DNA from 4 places in the Erwinia sp. GW821-FHT03D09 genome. Region 4 is predicted to be linked to each of the others. Evidence: predicted binding sites of a transcription regulator. Region 4 holds the regulator's gene; each other region holds the start of a gene.

Region 1 (5,554 bases), on a different contig from region 4:
CCAGCCAGCTGGAATGGCGCAAAAAACTCAGCTGGCGCCACGGCGTAGTGGCATGGCTGGGTGCCGGTAGTATGTCGGACAAACCGAGTGAGGTTCTTGACGGGCACTGGCTGCCGTCTGTCGGGGCCGGATACCGCTTTGAGTTTAAGAAAAATATGAACATCCGCCTTGATTATGGCCTTGGCCAACACAGTTCAGGTTTTTACTTCCAGGTTGGGGAGGCGTTTTGATCTTCCGTTTAATCGGCCGGTTGGTGTTGCTTGTACCATTCATTTTCTTCGCCAACAGCAAGGCTCAGCAACCTGATTACCCGATAATCCCCATGGCCGATCTCAGCCTTCCGGCAGGTCAGTCACCCCAGGTATGGTTGTTGACGCGGCCACTGCCGCAGCCGAACGGCCTGAGGCCATGTTGTGCTTTCGGCTATAGCCTTAAAGCTAAACTATTTGGCATACCGGTACCGTGGTATCAAGTGGATAACGTGGTTGCTCCAACAGACACAGGGAAACACCACTTCAATCCAGGCATGTTGGACATGCTGAGCACGCTGAGCGGTCTGAACAGCGAACACAACGGCCTGGTCTACACGCGTCGGGGTGGCTTCATCGATCTGGCGCATCTGCGTGACAGCGCTGATAACACGCTGTGGTTGTTCAGTCATATCTGGCCCCGCATGGGCCAGGCAACAACGCTGAAACTTGGCGACGAGTTGGGCCAGCGCGAAATCCACCTGTTTTCCTACTTCCCTCCAGCCAGTGCCACTGAACGTTACAGGCTGGCGGTATTTCTGGCAGCGCATCTGGCATTCGAACTTGCCGCATGGCATGAGGTGGCACAGTGGTATGGGTTTGAATCAGTAAAGGGATTTTCCGAAGGCGTTTCGGCTTTTTCTCCGGAAGATCTCTATTCCAATCTGCTCGGAACCCGCATGGCGATCGATTTACTCAATGCGGGAGGTGGCGCTTCACTATCCCGCTATCAGCGAGCCATGCGAACAATGATCCCGCAGGCGCTGGACCAGCTTGAGGCAGAGTCTCCCGCCGGGACGCGCTTCCACTTCGATATGCTCGATCGTCTGTGGTGGAACAGCGCCTGTCGCCTGCCGGATAAATTTCTGCTGCGCTACCGTAACTATGATGTAAGCGAACGGCGGCTGCCTTCACGTGCACCGGAGAGTGTTCCCCCGCTCTGGCTGACGTTGCCCGACCGCTTTAATGGCATTGAACTTTCCCACTTTGGACGCCTGGAAATACGACCCGGGCGCTCAATGGCTCGTCTGCCTGTACCGGTTTCACGCTACCAGTTTTCTGATTTTCCCGCACTGGCCCGGCAGGCAAAAAAAGCCGATTTGCAGCATCTGGCCAACTTACATTACCGCTGCAACTGAGCAAAAAAACACCTTCCACGCTGTAAAGCCATAATCAAAAGTTATATTTCATTTCACTTTTTAACCTCAGCACATCAGACTTTTTTTCTACCAGCGCTCTCCTTTTCTAAAACTCGCTGCAGGCAAACGTTTAACCGCTCATTTAATCAGCGAATTAGCACTAAAACGGAAAGTTCCCTAATTCCACACGCTTTTATGTGACACTCATCACACTTTAACTGACTTGAAATGAAACAGAATTTGACAAGTGTGAGCAATCTCTATTTCCTAATGGCCGGATAACGGCACACTGCCGCAACATTACTGATGGGGATTTTCGTCATTTGCGGCGGGACCCGTTTTGAAGGCTTTACTAACCCAACCTGACCCTCGCGCTGGCAGCTGAGGATGGTCTCTGAGCATGTGGTACTATAATGAAATATAAAATTATGATGGCTGGTGCGCTGGCAGCGTTGTCTTATACCAACGTCTCTTTCGCTGATTCAAGCAGCCCTGAATACGTTTCCGACTGGTGGCACCAGAGTGTTAACGTTGTTGGAAGCTACCACACCCGTTTCGGACCGCAGCTGAACAACGACGTTTACCTGGAATATGAAGCCTTCGCGAAAAAAGACTGGTTTGATTTCTACGGCTACATCGATGTGCCTAAATTCTTCGGCGTGGGCAACGGCAACGATAAAGGTGCATGGGACAACGGTTCTCCATTTTTTATGGAAATTGAGCCGCGCTTCTCTATCGATAAGCTGACCGGCGTTAACCTGGGCTTTGGTCCATTCAAAGAGTGGTATTTCGCTAACAACTATATCTACGATATGGGTGACAACCGCGCCAATCGCCAGAATACCTGGTACATGGGCCTGGGTACCGATATCGATACGCATTCAGATGTTGGCCTGTCGCTGAACGTTTACGCAAAATATCAGTGGGCGAACTACGGCGCCGCGAATGAAAATGAGTGGGATGGCTATCGCTTCAAGGTGAAATACTTTGTGCCGATCACCAGTCTGTGGGGCGGCAACCTGAGCTATATCGGTTTCACCAACTTTGACTGGGGTTCAGATCTGGGCGACAACTCCGCGCCTGCGCGTACCAGCAACTCCATCGCCTCCAGCCATATTCTGTCACTGGGTTACGATCACTGGCACTACTCGTTCGTGGCGCGTTACTTCCACAACGGCGGCCAGTGGAACGATGGCACCGAGCTGAACTTCGGCAACGGACCGTTCCACGTTAAATCCAACGGCTTTGGCTACTACCTGGTTGTCGGTTACAACTTCTGATTGTGACAAATCGAACTGAATTCTGAATGCGCCTGCGGGCGCATTTTTTTGCGCGATTTCAGCATCCGACGGGGAAATTAGTCAAACATCCGTTCCAGATAGCGCTCGAGTGCGGCGCGCGAGCTGAAGCCGTAGGGTATGCCATAATGATCGTTTGTGTCGCCCACCAGGTACATCGGGAAGCGGACGTAATGTTCGCAGGTTTTTATATCAGATGCCGGTACCGCAATCGCCTGGCTTTTCTCTTTCAGTGTCGGATGGATAACCAGCGCCGTACGACCTAAACGCGCCTCACGATTAACATAGACGTAGTTTTCACCCCGACTGTAACCGTAACTTTTGGCAGTGACCGTATCCATCTCAAATCCCGCCTTTTCCAGTACGCGAGCTACCTCATCAGGTCGTAAATACATGCTTTTTCCTCTGTGTCTGCAAACCCCGCAACCTTACCTCAGGCCACATAGCCAGTGCTTTCGGAATAATCCAAAACGCAGGTTTTCAGCGTTGCCGATTTTTAGCCTGTCCTATACTTAATAGTACATTTCAGAATTAGGGAGCGAAAATGTTCAACCGGACTGCGAAAAATAACGATATTGATCTGAGTGAAGATGTATCACTGCTGGCAGATACCCTTGATGACCTGCTGAAATCCTACGGCAGTAAAGCAAAGGATGACGTGGAAGGTGCTAAAAGCCGTGCTGAAACACTGCTAAAAGAGACCCGGGCCAAACTGCAGGGCCACAATCGGGTGACTCAGACTGCAAGGGATGCTGGCGCTCAGGTGAACACTTATGTACGCGATAAACCCTGGCACGGCGTGGGGATCGGTACCGCTGTCGGTGTACTGATCGGCGCATTAATCGCCACCAGCACAACCCGCCGTTAGTACCGTTTATTTTTTGAACAAATGCTCGCAGATCATAGTGCGGGCATTATTTTTATCTGCGCAAAACCTTGTGCCATAAGGCTTGTGAGCATCCTGGCTAAATAAATACGCTTTTCCTATATCTTGTGTGGTTGCTTTTTATGGCCACTATATCTAGTATTCACTTCATCAAGACCACGCAACATGGTGTGGCAGTGGCGGCGCGACTCGGGCAGTAATTTCCGCGCCAGATACTTAGTTAATCAGCCCGCAAGGTGAATACGAATCATGCGCATTATTATTTACACTAAAAATAATTGTGTCCAGTGCAACGCGACAAAAAATGCGATGGATAAGAAAGGGATCGACTATCAGCTGATCAACCTCGATAGCGAACCCGCTCACGTAGAAACTCTTAAATCCCTTGGTTATCGCCAGGTCCCGGTCGTCATGGCCGAGCAGGATCACTGGAGCGGCTTCCGCCCTGATAAGATTCAGGCACTGAGCCATCTGGCAGCCGTCCGGGGTTAAGGCGATGACTATGCTGGTCTATTTCTCCAGCCAGTCGGAAAACACCCATCGCTTCATCACCCGCTTAAACCTGCCGGCGCGACGTATTCCGTTAGACAGCGCTCAGCGCCTGCAGGTAGACCAGCCTTATATACTGATAGTGCCCAGCTACGGCGGCGGCACCAGTCATGGTGCGGTGCCTAAGCAGGTGATTCAATTTCTTAATGATACCAATAATCGTCAGCTTATCCGCGGCGTGATTGCTGCTGGAAACCGTAACTTCGGTGAGGCCTACTGCCTCGCTGGCGACATTATTGCGCGTAAATGTCAGGTGCCCTACCTCTATCGCTTTGAGCTGATGGGTACCGCAGACGATATCGCTAACGTTTACAAGGGAGTAACCGAATTTTGGCAACGACAGACAGCACCCTCATAGAGGCCGCAGCGGCCGCCCCTGATTATCACGCGCTCAATGCGATGCTGAATCTGTATGATGCCGCAGGCAACATCCAGTTTGAGAAAGATCGCGAAGCCACGCGTCAGTATTTTATTCAGCACGTTATTCCCAATAGCGTGCAGTTCGCCTCGGTGGCCGAGCGTTTACAGTATCTGGTCGCTGAAGGTTACTACGAAGCCGACGTGCTCAATGCCTATCCGTTCGATTTCGTCTGCGCGCTGTTCGAGCAGGCTTATTCGCGCCGCTTCCGCTTCCAGACTTTCCTGGGTGCCTGGAAGTTCTATACCAGCTACACGCTGAAAACCTTCGACGGTAAGCGCTACCTTGAGGGCTTTACCGAGCGCGTGTGCATGGTGGCGCTGACCCTGGCTCAGGGTGACCAGGCGCTGGCGCTGGCGCTGAGCGATGAAATTCTCGCCGGACGCTTCCAGCCCGCCACGCCAACCTTCCTGAACTGCGGCAAGCAGCAGCGCGGCGAGCTGGTTTCCTGCTTCCTGCTGCGTATTGAAGACAATATGGAGTCGATTGGCCGTGCGGTAAACTCGGCGCTCCAGCTCTCCAAGCGCGGCGGTGGCGTGGCGTTCCTGCTCTCCAACCTGCGTGAGTCCGGTGCGCCGATTAAGCGCATCGAAAACCAGTCATCCGGGGTGATCCCGGTGATGAAGATGCTGGAAGATGCCTTCTCCTACGCCAATCAGCTGGGCGCACGCCAGGGTGCCGGTGCCGTATATCTGAACGCCCATCACCCGGATATTCTGCGTTTTCTGGACACCAAGCGCGAAAACGCCGATGAAAAAATCCGTATCAAAACACTTTCGCTCGGCGTAGTGATTCCGGATGTGACCTTCCAACTGGCGAAAGACAATCAGCCAATGGCGCTGTTCTCCCCGTATGACGTCGAGCGTATCTACGGACTGCCATTTGCCGATATCAGCATCAGCGAGAAATATGACGAAATGCTGGCCGACGAGCGCATTCGTCGTACCTTTATCAATCCGCGCGAATTCTTCCAGACGCTGGCTGAAATTCAGTTTGAGTCCGGCTACCCGTACATC
Region 2 (5,554 bases), on a different contig from region 4:
TGCTGAAGCAGGCGATGGGGCTGCATGATTTGCCCGAGTGGCTGCGTTAACGGGTCGAGACTCTGGTTTGTTCCGACTCTGACAGGGAGCTGAATGCTTTATGGGAGTGTTAACCGTGTTGTTTTCTTGATGCGGTGCTCACGCTAACCGGCGGCTCCCTCGCCCGGGCGGTCCTCGCGTCGCGCTTTGCGCGATGCCTTCACTTCACTCGTCAGCCTTCGTACCGGAGCAGACGGAGCGTCCTGCCCCGGCTACCCCTTTCGCCAGCGTCCTGCTGGCTCATACTGGCTTCCTCATTCCGTTCAGCGCTGCGGATTGCCCGTTCGAGGGAGTCGCCGGTTTGCTTAGTCACTTCTGCATCGCCGAATTCCCTCTTTTTAATCCCGCTTGCACCAATGGTGCACCCGCCGCCCCATCATTGTGCTTCGTTTGAATTATTCTAATTTTACGCATTCATTCGCATTATTTTTACTAATGCGATAAGAAAATTCCCGGAGTCGTTTTTTATACATCGAATGCGGAATCTTTGCGATTCATCTGCATTGAAGGCTATTTATTATTGTTTTTGTGTTAATTTTTTCAATTAAGTAGCGATTGATACTGGTAGTGAGTGCGGGGGCTTTATTGCTGAACTGTGATTTCGACCCCGTTTAACTTATGGTTAATTGCCATTTTCGGTGGTAACTTCAAAGCCAAGATAACGTTTGCGTCAGACCGCTAACGAGCGGTAAACAGGCGCGTCAATCACTCTGCATCCACAAGGATGGCGGACAGACAGCACAGGAAGACTATGACTCAGCAAACCCCGTTGTTCGAACAGCATCAAGCCTGCGGTGCGCGCATGGTGGACTTTCACGGTTGGATGATGCCGCTGCATTACGGTTCACAGATTGATGAGCATCATGCGGTGCGTACCGATGCCGGAATGTTCGACGTTTCGCATATGACCATTGTCGATCTGCATGGTGCCCGCACGCGGGAGTTCCTGCGCTATCTGCTGGCGAACGACGTGGCAAAACTGACACAGCCGGGCAAAGCGCTTTACACCGGCATGCTGAATGCTTCCGCTGGCGTTATCGACGATCTGATTGTTTACTTTATGCGCGAAGACTTTTTCCGACTGGTGGTGAACTCCGCTACCCGCGAAAAGGATCTGGCATGGATCTCTGAACACGCGGCACCTTACGGCATCGAAATCAACGAGCGTGATGATTTAGCGCTGGTCGCGGTGCAGGGCCCGAATGCCCAGCAGAAAGCGCAGACGCTTTTTGATGAGGCTCAGCGCGCGGCGGTCAGCGGTATGAAGCCGTTCTTCGGCGTGCAGGCGGGCGATCTGTTTATCGCCACCACTGGTTATACCGGTGAAGCGGGCTATGAAATTGCCTTGCCGTCTGACCAGGTGGTGTCGTTCTGGCAAGGGCTGCTGGCGGCAGGCGTTAAGCCCGCAGGTCTTGGCGCACGCGACACGCTCCGACTGGAAGCGGGTATGAATCTGTACGGTCAGGAGATGGACGAAAGCGTCTCTCCGCTGGCGGCCAATATGGGCTGGACCATTGCGTGGGAGCCTGCCGACCGGGAATTTATTGGCCGTGAAGCCCTCGAATCCCAGCGCAAAACCGGCACCGAGCAGCTGGTTGGGCTGGTGATGACCGAAAAAGGCGTACTGCGTAACGAACTGCCGGTACGTTTCACTGACGCTGACGGTAACCTGCGTGAAGGCATTATCACCAGCGGATCGTTCTCCCCAACGCTGGGCTACAGCATTGCGCTGGCACGAGTTCCCGCCGGATTCGGTGAACAGGCCATTGTACAAATTCGCAACCGCGAAGTGCCGGTGCAGGTCACTAAACCTGTTTTTGTCCGCGCCAGTAAACCGGTAACAAAATAAATCTGAATCTACCCGTTCTGTCCGTGCCGGGCAGGGGCTGCAAACGCACCCGCGGCATGAGCGTTTAACGGAATTATCTTTTTTGGAGAATGTCGATGAGCAATGTACCAACCGATCTGAAATATCGTGACAGCCATGAATGGGTGCGCAAAGAAGCCGATGGCAGCTACACCGTAGGTATCACCGAACACGCTCAGGAACTGCTGGGTGACATGGTGTTTGTTGATCTGCCGGAAGTCGGGAATACCTACGCCCAGGGTGATGACTGCGCGGTAGCGGAGTCCGTTAAGGCGGCGTCCGATATCTATGCGCCCCTGAGTGGTGAAATCATTGCTGTTAACAGCGAGCTGGAATCCTCGCCGGAGCTGGTTAACAGCGATCCTTACAGCGACGGCTGGCTGTTCAAAATCAAAGCCAGCAATGAGTCCGAACTGAATGATTTGCTCAGCGCCGCCGACTATCAGGCGTCTATCGAAGAGTAATGCCTTAACCGGTCGCGGCGAGGGCGTAACGATTTCAGCCCTCGCCGCTGACAACGCCGGTGAGCCATCACCGGTAACCCTTTTGTCGCAATAAGCCCGAAGCAGGATTTACCGCTCATGACCCAGACTCTCAGCCAGCTTGAACATCACGGCGCGTTTATTGAACGCCACATCGGACCGTCGCCAGAGCAGCAGGCCACCATGCTGAATGCCGTCGGTGCAGATTCACTGACCGACCTGATCTCGTCGATTGTCCCCGCAGATATTCAGCTTCCCAGCCCGCCGCCGATTGGTGATGCGCTGACCGAACATCAGGCTCTGGCCGAGCTGAAGGCGATTGCGGCGCAGAATCAGCGTTATAAATCCTACATCGGCATGGGCTACACCCCGGTTCTGACGCCGCCGGTGATCCTGCGCAACATGCTGGAAAACCCGGGTTGGTACACCGCCTACACCCCTTACCAGCCGGAAGTTTCTCAGGGCCGCCTTGAGGCGCTGCTCAACTTCCAACAGCTGACGCTGGATCTGACCGGGCTGGATATTGCTTCCGCCTCGCTGCTGGATGAAGCAACCGCCGCAGCGGAAGCGATGGCGATGGCGAAACGCGTCAGTAAGCTGAAAAACGCTAACCGCTTCTTCGTAGCCGATGATGTACATCCGCAGACGCTGGACGTGGTGCGTACTCGTGCGGAGACCTTTGGTTTTGAGGTGCTGGTCGATAAAGCGGAAAAAGTTCTTGAGCTGCAGGATGTCTTTGGCGTGCTGTTACAGCAGGTGGGTACCGGTGGTGAAGTGCATGATTACGGCAGCCTGATTAGCGAGCTGAAAAACAAAAAGATCGTGGTCAGCGTGGCCGCCGACTTTATGACCCTGGTGCTGCTGCAGGCGCCGGGTAAACAGGGCGCGGATATCGTCTTTGGCTCGGCTCAGCGTTTCGGCGTACCGATGGGTTACGGCGGTCCACACGCGGCTTTCTTTGCCGCCCGTGACGAACACAAGCGTTCCATGCCTGGCCGTATCATCGGCGTTTCCCGCGATGCCGCCGGAAATACCGCGCTGCGCATGGCGATGCAGACCCGCGAGCAGCATATCCGCCGCGAGAAAGCGAACTCCAATATCTGTACCTCACAGGTGCTGTTGGCCAATATCGCCAGCCTGTATGCGGTGTTCCACGGCCCGGTCGGGCTGAAGCGTATTGCCGGGCGCATCCATCGCCTGACCGATATCCTGGCCGCCGGACTGCAAAAAGGCGGTCTGACCCTGCGCCACCGCAGCTGGTTTGATACGCTGACGGTGGAGGTAGCCGATAAAGCGGCAGTGCTGGAACGCGCCCTGAGTTTCGGCGTCAACCTGCGCACCGACATTCTGCACGCGGTAGGGATTACCCTGGATGAAACCACCCGTCGTGAAGATGTCGCGGCGCTGTTCTCTATCCTGCTGGGTGAAGAGCACGGTCTGGACATCGATGCGCTGGATGCTCAGCTCAGCGTTGACAGCCACTCCGTTCCACCAGCCATGCTGCGTGAGGATGCCATTCTGACGCATCCGGTGTTCAACCGTCATCACAGCGAAACGGAGATGATGCGCTATATGCACAGCCTGGAGCGGAAAGACCTGGCGCTGAACCAGGCGATGATCCCGCTGGGCTCCTGCACCATGAAGCTGAACGCGGCTGCTGAGATGATCCCGATTACCTGGCCGGAATTTGCCGAGCTACATCCGTTCTGCCCGGCAGAGCAGGCTACCGGCTATCTGCAGATGATCGGCCAGCTTTCCCAGTGGCTGGTGCAGCTAACCGGCTACGATGCGCTGTGCATGCAGCCGAACTCGGGCGCGCAGGGCGAATATGCCGGTCTGCTGGCGATCCGTCGTTACCATGAAAGCCGTAACGAAGGCGGCCGCAATATTTGTCTGATCCCCAGCTCCGCTCACGGCACCAACCCGGCTTCCGCGCAGATGGCGGGAATGGACGTGGCGGTCGTTGCCTGCGATCGTCAGGGAAATATCGATCTGCACGACCTGCGCCTTAAGGCGGAACAGGCGGGTGAAGCGCTCTCCTGCATTATGGTGACCTACCCGTCAACCCACGGTGTGTACGAAGAAACCATTCGTGAAGTCTGCCAGATCGTTCATCAGTTTGGCGGTCAGGTTTATCTGGACGGCGCCAATATGAACGCGCAGGTGGGCATCACCACGCCAGGCTATATTGGTGCGGATGTTTCGCACCTCAATCTGCATAAAACCTTCTGTATTCCGCACGGCGGTGGCGGTCCGGGCATGGGCCCAATTGGCGTAAAAGCGCATCTGGCACCGTTTGTACCGGGTCACAGCGTTGTGCAGATTGAAGGCATGTTGACCGAGCAGGGCGCGGTATCCGCAGCACCGTTCGGCAGTGCTTCTATTCTGCCAATCAGCTGGATGTATATTCGCATGATGGGCGCGGAGGGGCTGAAGCAGGCCAGTTCGGTAGCGATTCTGAATGCTAACTACATTGCAACCCGCCTGAAGTCGGCTTATCCGATTCTGTATACCGGTCGTGCTGGCCATGTTGCACACGAATGTATTCTGGATATTCGTCCGCTCAAAGAGCAGACCGGGATTAGCGAGCTGGACATCGCCAAGCGCCTGATCGATTACGGCTTCCACGCGCCGACCATGTCATTCCCGGTGGCGGGAACGCTGATGGTGGAACCAACCGAATCCGAAAGCAAAGTCGAACTTGACCGCTTTATCGATGCCATGCTTTCCATTCGTAATGAGATCGACCGCGTATCGTCGGGCGAATGGCCCGCTGAAGACAACCCGCTGGTTAATGCGCCGCATACCCAGATGGAAATCGTTGGCAGCTGGGAGCATCCTTACAGCCGCGAGCTGGCCGTGTTCCCGGCGGGCAGCGCCAACAAATACTGGCCAACGGTTAAGCGTCTGGACGATGTTTACGGCGACCGCAATCTGTTCTGTTCCTGCGTACCGATGAGTGAATACGAATAAGGCTGATGGCCTGATGTGATAGCTTTAAGGGATGACGTTAGTCGTCCCTTTTGCTTTCTGGAGGTTCAATGAATATCGCTCTGGTTACCGGCGGCGGTCGTGGTATCGGCCGCTCGACTTCTTTGCTGCTTGCCACATTGGGTTGGACCGTCGCGGTTAATTACGCCCGGCGGGCAGATGCCGCCGAAGAGGT
Region 3 (5,554 bases), on a different contig from region 4:
CATCCTCACAATGAAATTCTGTTGTGGATGGTTGAAGGTGGGAGTCTGGCTCTGCTGGCAATGGCGGCAATAATTGTTGGTGGGGGCATCATTGTTTGGCTGGCTTACCGCAGGAAAAAGCTCCCCCTGCTGGCTATAACGTTTCCGGTTCTGCTGCATATGATGACTGAATACCCCATCTATCAGTCAGCTGCCCACTGGCTACTGTTGTTGATAGTATTGCGCTGTATTGATATTCCTTGCCGTACCTTAAGGGTATGGCCGCCCCTTATATGTAGCGGGCGCGTATTTACAGGGGCTGCGGCTGCGGTATTTGTGATCCTGTTGGCGGGAGCCTTGCAGCTACAGGGTAAGCTGACCGGAATTGAACGAGGAGGCCGGCAGGCAGAACTCTTAGCAACAGCTCATCCAGTCGGTAAAATATTGCTTAACGATCGTTATGACTTTGACCAGCAAATTGGCAACCTGCTGCGTTTCAACCAGTCAGGGGACAGCTACTGGCTGATAAACTTTGAGCACTGGGCACGGCGCTATTCTGGTGTGCACCCCGACGCGAATATTTATGATACAAGGATAAATATCGCCCGGCAGCTTAACGACGTACAACACCAGTTGGTGTTACTAAAGGAAGCTCGCTGGCTGTTTCCTCACGATCCACGGTTTGCCAGCGAGCATTAGTCATCAGTTGCCATTGCGCACTTCGCCATTAACCATCCGCTGTTGCACGGAAGTATCAGCAAAGGTGACGGATAGCGTGGCGTTAACGGTAGGTTTTAACGGTTTATCCTGTTGCAGCAGCGCCTGACCGCTCAGCTGTAGATTGCCTTTGCTCTGCGGAAGCTGTGACCATCCCCAGTTTTGTAACAGATTAAACGCGACCTGGCGGCCATTCAGGGTAAAGGATGTGGCTCTGTCAGATTGTTGGCTTATTTTGGCGTTACCTTCCAGCACGCCATCACCACTAAAAGCGCTCATCTCAGTGAAATTAATATTATTTTCATCTGCGGCCAGGGTGAGCGAAGGATGGCGCAAATCAATGCGATTGAAGGTGGCTTCAGCCGCATTCAGGCTCAGGCTACCTGCCCAAATTCCCCACTGGTGGTTGCGCGCCAGCAGCAGATTACCGCCGGTTCCTTCCAGAGACGTCATCTGGAAAGGGAATGCCGGATCGATATCAATAATCAGATTGCGATTGGCGCTGAATTTCTTAATTTCAACGCTATCCAGCCAGCCCGGTAGCGTTTGAATCCATCGCTCACGCCAGGTTGAGGGAAGCGTGTACTCCAGACCCGCGATAACCACTTCATCCAGGCTTAGCTTTTTATCGCTGCGGTCCCAGTTGCCCTGAGCGCGGATCAGACCGTTAACCCAGCGAGAACTGAACTGTGAAAGCTCAATACCCTGCGGAGAAAAGTCCAGATTTGCAATTGGGTCGTCCAGCTGCAGGCTCCCGTTGACAACGCTACTGGCGTTCATTGCCAGCGATCCGCCATCGCTCTGCCAGTCACCGTGGCTCAGCGTTATATTTTTCAGCACTAAATCCAGATCGGTGACTGCCCAGTCGCGCCCTTCCAGGCGGGCATCGGTGACATCGACTCTGCCCAGCCGTACTTCAGGAAGAGACAACAGGGGTTGTAAAAAATCACTCAGCGTTTTATCACTTTGCAGGCGAATGCTGTTCAGGCGCAGGCTGGAAACCTGCCAGTTTCCGGTCGCATCACGGCGGGCATTTGCCGTCGCTGAGCCACGAGCGATATCTGCACCCAGGTTGCTAATCGTCCATTCTTGTCCTTTCACATTGCCTTCAATGAGCGCATTCGCTGCCGGTACGCCATTCAGCAACAGCGATCCTGCGCTGATCTGGAAGCTTGCCTGGTAGTCCGGGCGAGCAGTTGCTTCCGGCTGCCAGGGAATAATGCCGCCATCCACCTGCTGTGCCTGTAATGACCAGCTATCCTGGGAGCGATTAAGCGCCATCTGGCTAAGCTGGAGCCTGTCGGCTTGCAAAGAAACCGGCGGGGCGCCGTTATTCAGATTTAACGTTCCCTGATTTAGCCGGATGCTGGAGAAATGAAGCGGATTGCTGAACTGTTTAAGACTCAGACCGAGGTCAACGCGTTTAGCGACTAGCGTAGCAGGTTGGCCATCGTGTCCGAAGGCAACGTCATCAAGCCGGAGATGGCTGGGATTAGAAAAGTCATGCTCTATTTTACTCATAGAGAGCTGATAGGCGCTGTCATCACTGATCTGGCGGCTAATCCATCCTGCACCCCACTGTGTTTGCAGCAGCACATAAAGAGCAACGATGACCAGCAGTAACACCAGCAGCAGCGTGAGCAAAACTTTTCCGAGAAATTTCATTGCAACCATCCCGTGGAAAATCGGTAATGGCTTGTTATGCCTGATTTATCGCCGTTTCTCAACCGGGAAGGCACTTACAGGGCGGAAATTATCCGCCCTGTAATCGTACGACTATGACCGCTGCGGAATTATTTTTCCTGCGGGAACACCAGATTCAGAACAATAGCAGTGATCCCACCTGCCGCGATGCCGGAAGAGAGCAGCGTTTTCAACCAGTCAGGTGCGAACTGCAGGATCAGCGGCTGCTGCGATACGCCCAGGCCAACTGCCAGCGACAGAGCAATAATCATAATTGCGCGGCGGTTTAACGGTTCACGTGACACGATACGTACACCGGAAGCGGCAATGGTACCGAACATGACAATTGTTGCTCCGCCGAGTACCGGTTCCGGAATATGCTGCACAAAACCACTCACGGCCGGGAACAGCCCCAGCACAATCAGCATCAGTGCCACAACAAAACCAACGTAGCGGCTGGCAACACCGGTTAACTGGATAACGCCGTTATTCTGCCCGAAGCAGGAGTTTGGAAAGGTATTGAACAGCGCGGAAACGCAGGAGTTAAGGCCGTTAGCCAGTACGCCACCCTTGAGTCGCTTCATATACAGTGGGCCACTGACCGGCTGCTCGGAAACGTCAGAGGTCGCGGTAATGTCGCCAATGGTTTCCAGAGAAGTCACCATAAATACCAGCATCAGAGGAATTAACAGGTTCCAGTCGATACCCAGACCGTAGTAGAACGGCATCGGAATCGCCACCAGTGAAGTATTAGTTGGTGTGGTATCTGCTGGCAGCATCCCCATCGCCCATGCAACCAGATAGCCGACCGCCATGGCAATCACCAGTGAGGCCACACGCAGATAGGGATTACGCTGACGATTAAGCAGGATGATTACCGCCAGAACGGCCCCGGCCAGCAGCAGATTTTTTGGTGCGCCGTAAGTATGGTCATTTATTGCCGCATAGCCACCGCCGATAGAGGTCAGACCGACCTGAATCAGCGACAGACCGATAATCATCACCACGATGCCGGAAACCAGCGGGGTGATGACCCGACGCGCGAGGTGCAGAACGCGTGACAGGGCCATTTCCGTACAGGAGGCGAGCATCAGCGTGCCGAACAGTGCTGCCATCATGGTCGGGACGTCAGCACCGCCGTTTTTCAGCGCCAGCCCGCCCATGATCAGCGGTGAGACAAAGTTAAAACTGGTTCCCTGGATAGAGAGCAGCCCGGAACCCACCGGTCCCCAGGTTTTAATTTGCAGAATGGATGCCACGCCGGATGCAAACAGGGACATGCTGATGATGTGTTGCGTATCCTGGGCCGGTAAGCCGAGGGCCTGGCAAATTAGCAATGCCGGCGTAATAACCGCAACGAACATCGCCAGCAGGTGCTGACACGCGGCAAACAGAGTCTGAGGGAGCGGTGGACGATCTTCAAGACGATAAATCAACTCGCTTTTGCTCACCGGAGAAGATTGGCGAGCAGCGGTTTCATGGGCATCAGCGGACATGTTCGGGGTTCCAGCGGTAATAAAGTGGCGATTTTAATCTTCTGCCGTTTAAAAGCAAACGTTTGCTGATGATGAAAATTGATGCTGAAGTTAGCGAATAAGGACGCGCGCTTCAGGCGTTGGTATAGCGCTCGGTTTCAGGAAGCCAGCGTTCAATTAAGGCCTGTGCCTGCTGGGGATAGTACTGGTGGATATGGCGAGCCACGCGCTGAACTTCCGGGATCATCGCGCTGTCGCGCAGGAGATCGGCCACCTTGAACTCGGCATTGCCTGTCTGGCGCGTACCCAGCAGTTCACCGGGGCCGCGTATTTCGAGATCGCACTGGGCAATAACAAAGCCGTCATTGCTGTCGCGCAGAACCTGCAGTCGTTTTTGTGCCGTTTTGCTAAGCGGTGTCTTATAAAGCAGTACGCAGTGAGAGGCGACAGCACCACGCCCAACGCGCCCGCGCAGCTGATGAAGCTGTGCCAGACCCAGCCGTTCCGGGTTTTCAATAATCATCAGGCTGGCGTTGGGGACATCAACCCCAACTTCAATCACCGTGGTGGCAATTAGCAGCTGGATTTCACTGGCTTTAAATGCCTGCATCACTGCCTGTTTCTCTGCCGGTTTCATGCGGCCATGAACCAGGCCAATCTGTAATTCGGGTAATGCCAGTTTCAGTTCTTCCCATGTTGCTTCAGCCGCCTGGGCTTCCAGCAGCTCTGACTCTTCAATCAGCGTACACACCCAGTACGCCTGGCGACCTTCCGTACTGCAGGCGCTTTTAACGCGGGCGATAATATCCGCACGGCGCGTATCCGGGATGGCTACGGTAGTCACGGGAGTTCGGCCCGGCGGCAGTTCGTCGATGGTGGAGGTATCGAGATCGGCATAGGCGGTCATCGCCAGGGTACGTGGAATGGGCGTGGCGGTCATAATCAGCTGATGCGGATGGAATCCCTGCTCTTCGCCTTTTTCCCACAGTGCCAGACGCTGGTGAACGCCAAAACGATGTTGTTCATCGATAATGACCAGCGCCAGGCCGTTAAACTGCACCTGCTCCTGAAATATCGCGTGCGTCCCGACAATCATCGACACCTGACCGCTGGCAATCGCTTCCTGCTGGGCAAGGCGAGCCTTACCTTTCTGCTTGCCGGCCAGCCAGCCAACTTCAATGCCCAGCGGAGCAAACCACTGGCGGAAGTTATTAGCATGCTGTTCGGCCAGCAGTTCAGTCGGCGCCATCAGCGCAACCTGCTTACCCCAGGCAATCACATTCAGCGCCGCCAGTGCTGCGACCAGCGTTTTACCGGAGCCGACATCACCCTGCACCAGGCGCATCATCGGGTAATCTTTTGCGAGGTCCGTTTCTATTTCATGACCAACCCGCTGCTGGGCGCCCGTGGGACGAAAGGGCAGTGCGGCCAGTAATTTATCGCTCAGCGAGTGGCGAGGCGTCATGGCAAGTGCATGATAACGCTGGGCCCCGGCGCGTACTGCGAGCATGCTGAGATTGTGGGCCAGCAGCTCTTCCATTATCAACCGACGCTGCGCAGGGTGCGTGCCGCCGTCGAGATCGCTCAGTGCAATATCCGGTGGCGGGCGGTGCAGCATGCGTAGCGCTTCCGGTAGCCCAATCAGCCCCTGACTGAGTTCCGGCGGCAGCAGTTCGGCGATGGCACAGGTGTCCAGCAGG
Region 4 (5,554 bases):
GTACGCCAGCTAGAGCAGTGGCTGGCCGTCAGCCTGTTTGAACGACGCCATCGCGATGTGGTGTTGACCGAGGCCGGGCGAGTATTTAGCGAGGAAGGGCGTTTTGTTATCAAAAAAATGCTTGCCACGCGTCGCCGCTGTCAGCAGGTGGCTAACGGCTGGCGAGGTCAGATTAATATCGCCGTTGACCGCATTGTCAGACCGCAGCGTACCCGCCAGCTTATCGTCGATTTCTACCGTCATTTCCCCGATATGGAACTGCATATCTTCCCTGAGGTGTTTAACGGCGTGTGGGATGCGCTGGCGGATGGCCGCGTTGATGTGGCGATTGGTGCCACCCAGGCTGTGCCGGTCGGCGGACGCTTCGCCTTCCGCGATATGGGTAGCCTTAACTGGCGCTGTGTGGTAAAGGCGGGGCATCCCCTGTTGCACCAGACAAGCCCGCTCAGCGACGATCTGCTGCGCGAATGGCCATCGCTGACGCTGGAGGACACGTCGCGATCGCTGCCAAAGCGTAATACCTGGACGCTGGATAATCAGCGTCGGCTGGTGGTTCCTGACTGGGACAGCGCGATTGACTGTCTGCGGGCCGGACTGTGCGTCGGCATGATCCCGGGGCACTTTGCCCGGGGGTGGATCGCAGAAGGGGGCGTTGCGGAACTGACGCTGGCAAACCCGTTCCCGATCAGCCCATGTTGCCTGAGCTGGTCGGAACAAAGTGCGTCACCGGCGCTGAACTGGCTGCTCGATTACGTCGGCGACAGCGATACGCTTAATGCTGAATGGCTGAGTGAACCGTCCGCCTGAGCGAACGGGATTAGCGGCGATAGTCGCGGAACGGGCCGTCGGCAACGGAGCGCCGTTCAATCAGGGACGGATGAACTTCAATGGTCTGCGGTTCTTCACGCTTGCTGGTGATGCGATCGAACAGCATATCAAACGCGGTTTCTCCCAGCCTTTCTTTCGGCTGATGCACCGTGGTCAGCGCCGGTGTGAAATAGCGGGCGTTGCGCACGTTATCATAACCGATCACCGAAATATCCTGCGGAACGCGCAGGCCCATCTCATCTGCGGCACAAATTGCGCCCATAGCCATCACGTCGCCGCCGCAGAAGATGGCAGTAGGGCGCTGTTTCTGCCCCAGAATCTGCTGCATGGCGCGATAACCGGATTCAGGTTCAAAGTCGCCCTGGACCAGCCACTCTTCGCGCAGGGTAATCCCGGCTTCGTTCAGCGCTTTGAGGAATCCGGCATGGCGTCCGCCGCCGGTGTTGCGCTCCAGCTGTCCAGGAATGGCACCGATATCACGGTGACCACGCTCAATAAGATAACGCCCGGCCAGATAGCCGCCTTCAAAGGCGTTATCCAGTACTGTATCGGTGAAATCACCGCGCGATTCGCCCCAGTCCATCACCACCATCGGGATATTGCGGTGGTCTTCCAGCATCGAGATTAATGAATCCGGATACTCAGAGCACATTACCAGCAGCCCGTCCACGCGCTTCTGCGCCATCATCGACAGGTAAGCCTGCTGTTTGTGCAGGTCGTTGTGCGCATTCCCAAGGATCAGGGTATAGCCTTTGGCAAAGCAGCGGTTTTCCACGGCTTCAATAATTTCGGCAAAATAGGGCGCTTCGCTGGATGTTGCCAGCAGGCCGATGGTTTTGGTGTGGTTAACCTTCAGACTACGTGCCACGGCGCTGGGGGAATAGTGCAATTCCTTAATTGCTGCCCACACGGCTTCACGAGTCTCTTCGGCTACAAAGCGCGTTTTATTAATTACGTGGGAAACCGTGGTTGTTGAAACCCCGGCTCGCTTTGCCACATCCTTAATTGTTGCCATTAAACTTATGCTCCTGGTGTTATCGTAACTATTTGATAACAGGTTGGTTAAACGTTTGCCTGGGTGCGGCCTTTTCCCGCCAGACCAAAGTGGTTTAGATGTTGCCGCAACGGGTCGGAAAGGGGAAAAAATCGTCCGTAGAGTGACTGCAGAGCTGGCAAAAACCGTTTCCGCTGCTGTTGCGCAACGGAAAAGAGGAATTCTAACAAGGCTGCGCAGAGAAAACGAGATTTTTACGGGGAACTGTGAGAAAATCTTTGTGCATACATTTTACAGGGTTATTAAGGAGAGACGATGAGTACCGATCTGAAATTCTCACTGCTGACCACGGTGGGTGCGCTACTGATGATTATTGCATTTAGCTTCACGGCTATTCTGTACTAAGAAAATCGGGAGGAGCATGGCTCCTCCCGATTAGCAATGAGTCCTGACGGTCCGCGTTGCGCAATCAGCGAATCGTTTTCGGCGTCATCATTCGGCGTGCACCAATGTAATGCTCCTGCCAGTAATCATCGCCCAGCGTGCTTACCTGAATATCTTTGCCGGTTCTCGGTGACTGAATGAATTTCCCACCGCCAAGATAAACGCCAACGTGATCGGCAGTACCGCGTCCGCTGATGCGGAAGAACACCAAATCGCCTTTTTCCAGCTTGTCGCGTTTGATTGGTGCAGCATCACGCAGGTGATACATCTCATTCGCCGTGCGCGGGATCTTAAACTTCACCAGGTCTTTATAGGCGTACCACACCAGGCCGCTACAGTCGAAACCGGTCGAGGGTGAGGCGCCGCCCCACTGGTAGGGTTTACCTAACTGGCCCATCAGCTTGTTCATCGCTGTTTCACGCGCTTTCTGATAGCGTGCGCGGTGTGCCTTGCTCAACTTCAACGGCGATTCAGGGGACTCAACTTCACCATTCTCGATAGCGCGCAGCGTGCCTTTCTTACCTTTTTTCGTCTGCAAAGAGGCGAGACGCTCGCGACCATAGCGCTTTTTCTCCATCTTGCCGATGCGGGTGGTTTTCACTTCGCGTGAAGCGGTGGCTTCCTGGCTCTTCTTCAGTTTTGCCTTCTGGGTAGCAGAAACTTTGTTTTTCTTAAGCGCTGGCGCTTTGTTTTTTTTAATGAGAGGTTCTTTGACTTTCTTCGTGGCGGCAGCTTTCACCGGGCGACGCTTGCGGCGTTCATCTTTACGCGCAGAGTTGTGGTCAACTTTATGTTGGTTAGCGTTAACGGGAGCATGAGGCGATGCATGCGCCATATTAAAGAACAGCTGGGCAAGGGCCAGCATGCTAAGCGTGATGATTAAACGCAACGTTCCCATTAACAGTTAAACTCAGTGTAATGACCGCATGGCAATCGAAAAAGAATTCTGCAATTTGCAGGGGTTAGGGCAATTCTAATCTAACTTCTTAACAAAAGGTAAGGTGTTTTTTGTTTCAATAAGACAGATTAAGTAAATGATGAATTATTAAGCGTAATCAGCTGTTTAACTCAACAAAAAAAAGTAATCTAACATCGAGAAACGCTGCAACGATGATAGGAAAATGTTATTTTGTTTTCATAATTTTGCATTTTGTTGCGTTCTGTTCATCAGCGCTGCGTAAAATGTCGTTTTCAACGGCGGAGCAGAATCGCTACAATAACTAAACACGAAGTATCGTACTGAGGAAGTCATTTATGAGTACTGTTGAAAAAATTCAGCGTCAGATCGCAGAAAACCCAATCCTGCTGTATATGAAAGGTTCTCCAAAGCTGCCAAGCTGTGGTTTCTCCGCACAGGCCGTACAGGCTCTTTCCGCCTGTGGTGAACGTTTTGCCTACGTTGATATCCTGCAGAACCCGGATATTCGTGCAGAAATGCCGGCCTACGCTAACTGGCCTACCTTCCCACAGCTGTGGGTTGACGGCGAGCTGGTCGGTGGCTGCGATATCATTATCGAAATGTTCCAGCGCGGTGAACTGCAGCAGCTGATCAAAGAGACTGCGCAGAAATACCCTGCACCAGCTGCTGAATAAGCCGCTGGCAATAAAAAACCCTGCATCGCAGGGTTTTTTTTGTCTGCGCGGTAGTTAATGCACGCCGCAAAGTCAATACGGTTCAGGACTCTGCTTCCGGCACCGCAAGCGGCCAGCCGCCCAGACGTTTCCAGCGGTTGACCAGCTCACAGAATAAATCTGCCGTTTGCGTGGTGTCGTACAGCGCAGAGTGCGCCTGACTACTGTCAAAGGTGATTCCGGCCGCGATACAGGCTTTGGCCAGCACGGTTTGCCCAACCACCAGCCCGCTGAGTGCAGCGGTATCGAAGGTGACAAACGGATGGAAGGGATTACGCTTCAGGCTGGCACGCTCGGCGGCGGCGTTCATAAAATTCAGATCGAATGTAGCGTTATGCGCCACCATAATGGCTCGGCTGCATCCGGTGTCCTTAATCCCTTTACGAACCAGCTTAAAAATGGCGTGCAGCGCTTCATACTCGCTGACGGCACCGCGCAGGGGATTGCTGGGATCGATGCCGTTAAAGGCCAGCGCTTCCGGCTGTAAAACTGAACCGACAAAAGGCTCTACGTGAAAATGCAGGGTTTCATCTTTCTCCAGCCAGCCATCTTCATTCATTTTTAAGGTAACGGCGGCGATTTCCAGCAGCGCGTTCGTTTTGGCATCAAATCCCGCAGTTTCCACGTCAATCACTACCGGATAGAAACCGCGAAAGCGGCTGCTCAGAGTATTCAGTTCATTTAATTCAGACATCAGCTTCTCGTTGGCGCAAAAATGCAGGGCGTATTATGGCAAACTTTGCTGCGTGATGCAGCAGGCAGGTGAGAAGGAGGGCCCGCAGGCCCTCAGAGGAGCTTAATTGCCCAGGCCGTGACCGGCATGTTTATTTTCAATCAGTTCAATCTTATAGCCATCCGGATCTTCAACGAAGGCAATGATCGTGGTACCACCTTTAACCGGGCCGGCTTCACGAGTGACGTTTCCGCCGTCGTTGCGAATGCGATCGCAGGTTGCAGCAACGTCATCCACGCCCAGCGCGATATGGCCATAGGCGTTACCGAGATCGTAGCTGTCCACGCCCCAGTTGTAGGTCAGTTCGATAACAGCGCCTTCGCTCTCTTCGGTGTAGCCAACGAAGGCGAGTGTATACTTATATTCGGTGTTCTCACTGGTGCGCAGCAGACGCATGCCCAGCACTTTGGTGTAAAAATCGATCGAACGTTGCAGGTCGCCAACGCGCAGCATGGTGTGAAGTAAACGCATAACATCCTCTTTTTTTGCGTCATCGGCGGATGACGTTAGAAAAACAGTATAGCGATAATCACCACGACTGCGAGTCGTCGTGGCAATTATCGCTATGAAAACAATCTATTATATCAAAAATGTGCCGCTTGAATTAGCGTAATTAACCTAATGCAGGATAATCCGTATAGCCTTCCGCACCACCGCCGTAGAACGTTTCCGGGCGAGGTTCGTTGAACGGCGCAGCGGCCTGCAGGCGTTCGACCAGGTCCGGGTTTGCGATATAGCTGCGGCCAAAGGCAACCGCATCAATCAGCCCGCGTTCGATCAGGTCTTCGGCTTTTTCAGCATTGTAGCCGCCGGCACCGACGATAACGCCGGGATACACGGCACGAATCGCCTTGCGGAAGCTCTCGGTGTACGGTTTGCCTCCGGCCCAATCCGGTTCTGAAATATGCAGATAGGCCAGGTTG

The links. The regulator PurR, encoded in region 4, represses purine synthesis genes. The targets are predictions, from matches to a motif close to CANGCAAACGTTTGCNTG.
Region 1: the regulator PurR is predicted to act here: its motif matches at 1,507-1,524, upstream of AC07U6_RS20135 (nucleoside-specific channel-forming protein Tsx).
Region 2: the regulator PurR is predicted to act here: its motif matches at 694-711, upstream of gcvT (glycine cleavage system aminomethyltransferase GcvT).
Region 3: the regulator PurR is predicted to act here: its motif matches at 3,927-3,944, upstream of AC07U6_RS15655 (nucleobase:cation symporter-2 family protein).

The regions. Positions count from the first base shown of each region.
Region 1 is NZ_JBWKUK010000024.1:43,340-48,893, reverse strand. It holds gene AC07U6_RS20145 (BamA/TamA family outer membrane protein) at 1-230, shown strand, start outside; gene AC07U6_RS20140 (DUF4056 domain-containing protein) at 323-1,387, shown strand; gene AC07U6_RS20135 (nucleoside-specific channel-forming protein Tsx) at 1,801-2,667, shown strand; gene AC07U6_RS20130 (DUF2002 family protein) at 2,745-3,080, opposite strand; gene AC07U6_RS20125 (DUF883 family protein) at 3,230-3,553, shown strand; gene nrdH (glutaredoxin-like protein NrdH) at 3,821-4,063, shown strand; gene nrdI (class Ib ribonucleoside-diphosphate reductase assembly flavoprotein NrdI) at 4,068-4,478, shown strand; gene nrdE (class 1b ribonucleoside-diphosphate reductase subunit alpha) at 4,451-5,554, shown strand, end outside.
Region 2 is NZ_JBWKUK010000006.1:180,583-186,136, reverse strand. It holds gene ubiI (FAD-dependent 2-octaprenylphenol hydroxylase) at 1-50, shown strand, start outside; gene gcvT (glycine cleavage system aminomethyltransferase GcvT) at 791-1,888, shown strand; gene gcvH (glycine cleavage system protein GcvH) at 1,984-2,370, shown strand; gene gcvP (aminomethyl-transferring glycine dehydrogenase) at 2,488-5,361, shown strand; gene AC07U6_RS07815 (SDR family oxidoreductase) at 5,430-5,554, shown strand, end outside.
Region 3 is NZ_JBWKUK010000015.1:28,460-34,013, forward strand. It holds gene AC07U6_RS15645 (PglL family O-oligosaccharyltransferase) at 1-678, shown strand, start outside; gene AC07U6_RS15650 (AsmA family protein) at 682-2,361, opposite strand; gene AC07U6_RS15655 (nucleobase:cation symporter-2 family protein) at 2,490-3,875, opposite strand; gene recG (ATP-dependent DNA helicase RecG) at 3,988-5,554, opposite strand, start outside.
Region 4 is NZ_JBWKUK010000001.1:100,929-106,482, forward strand. It holds gene punR (DNA-binding transcriptional activator PunR) at 1-807, shown strand, start outside; gene purR (HTH-type transcriptional repressor PurR) at 818-1,843, opposite strand; gene cydH (cytochrome bd-I oxidase subunit CydH) at 2,138-2,227, shown strand; gene AC07U6_RS00545 (C40 family peptidase) at 2,292-3,155, opposite strand; gene AC07U6_RS00550 (Grx4 family monothiol glutaredoxin) at 3,521-3,859, shown strand; gene rnt (ribonuclease T) at 3,942-4,592, opposite strand; gene gloA (lactoylglutathione lyase) at 4,695-5,102, opposite strand; gene AC07U6_RS00565 (alkene reductase) at 5,245-5,554, opposite strand, start outside.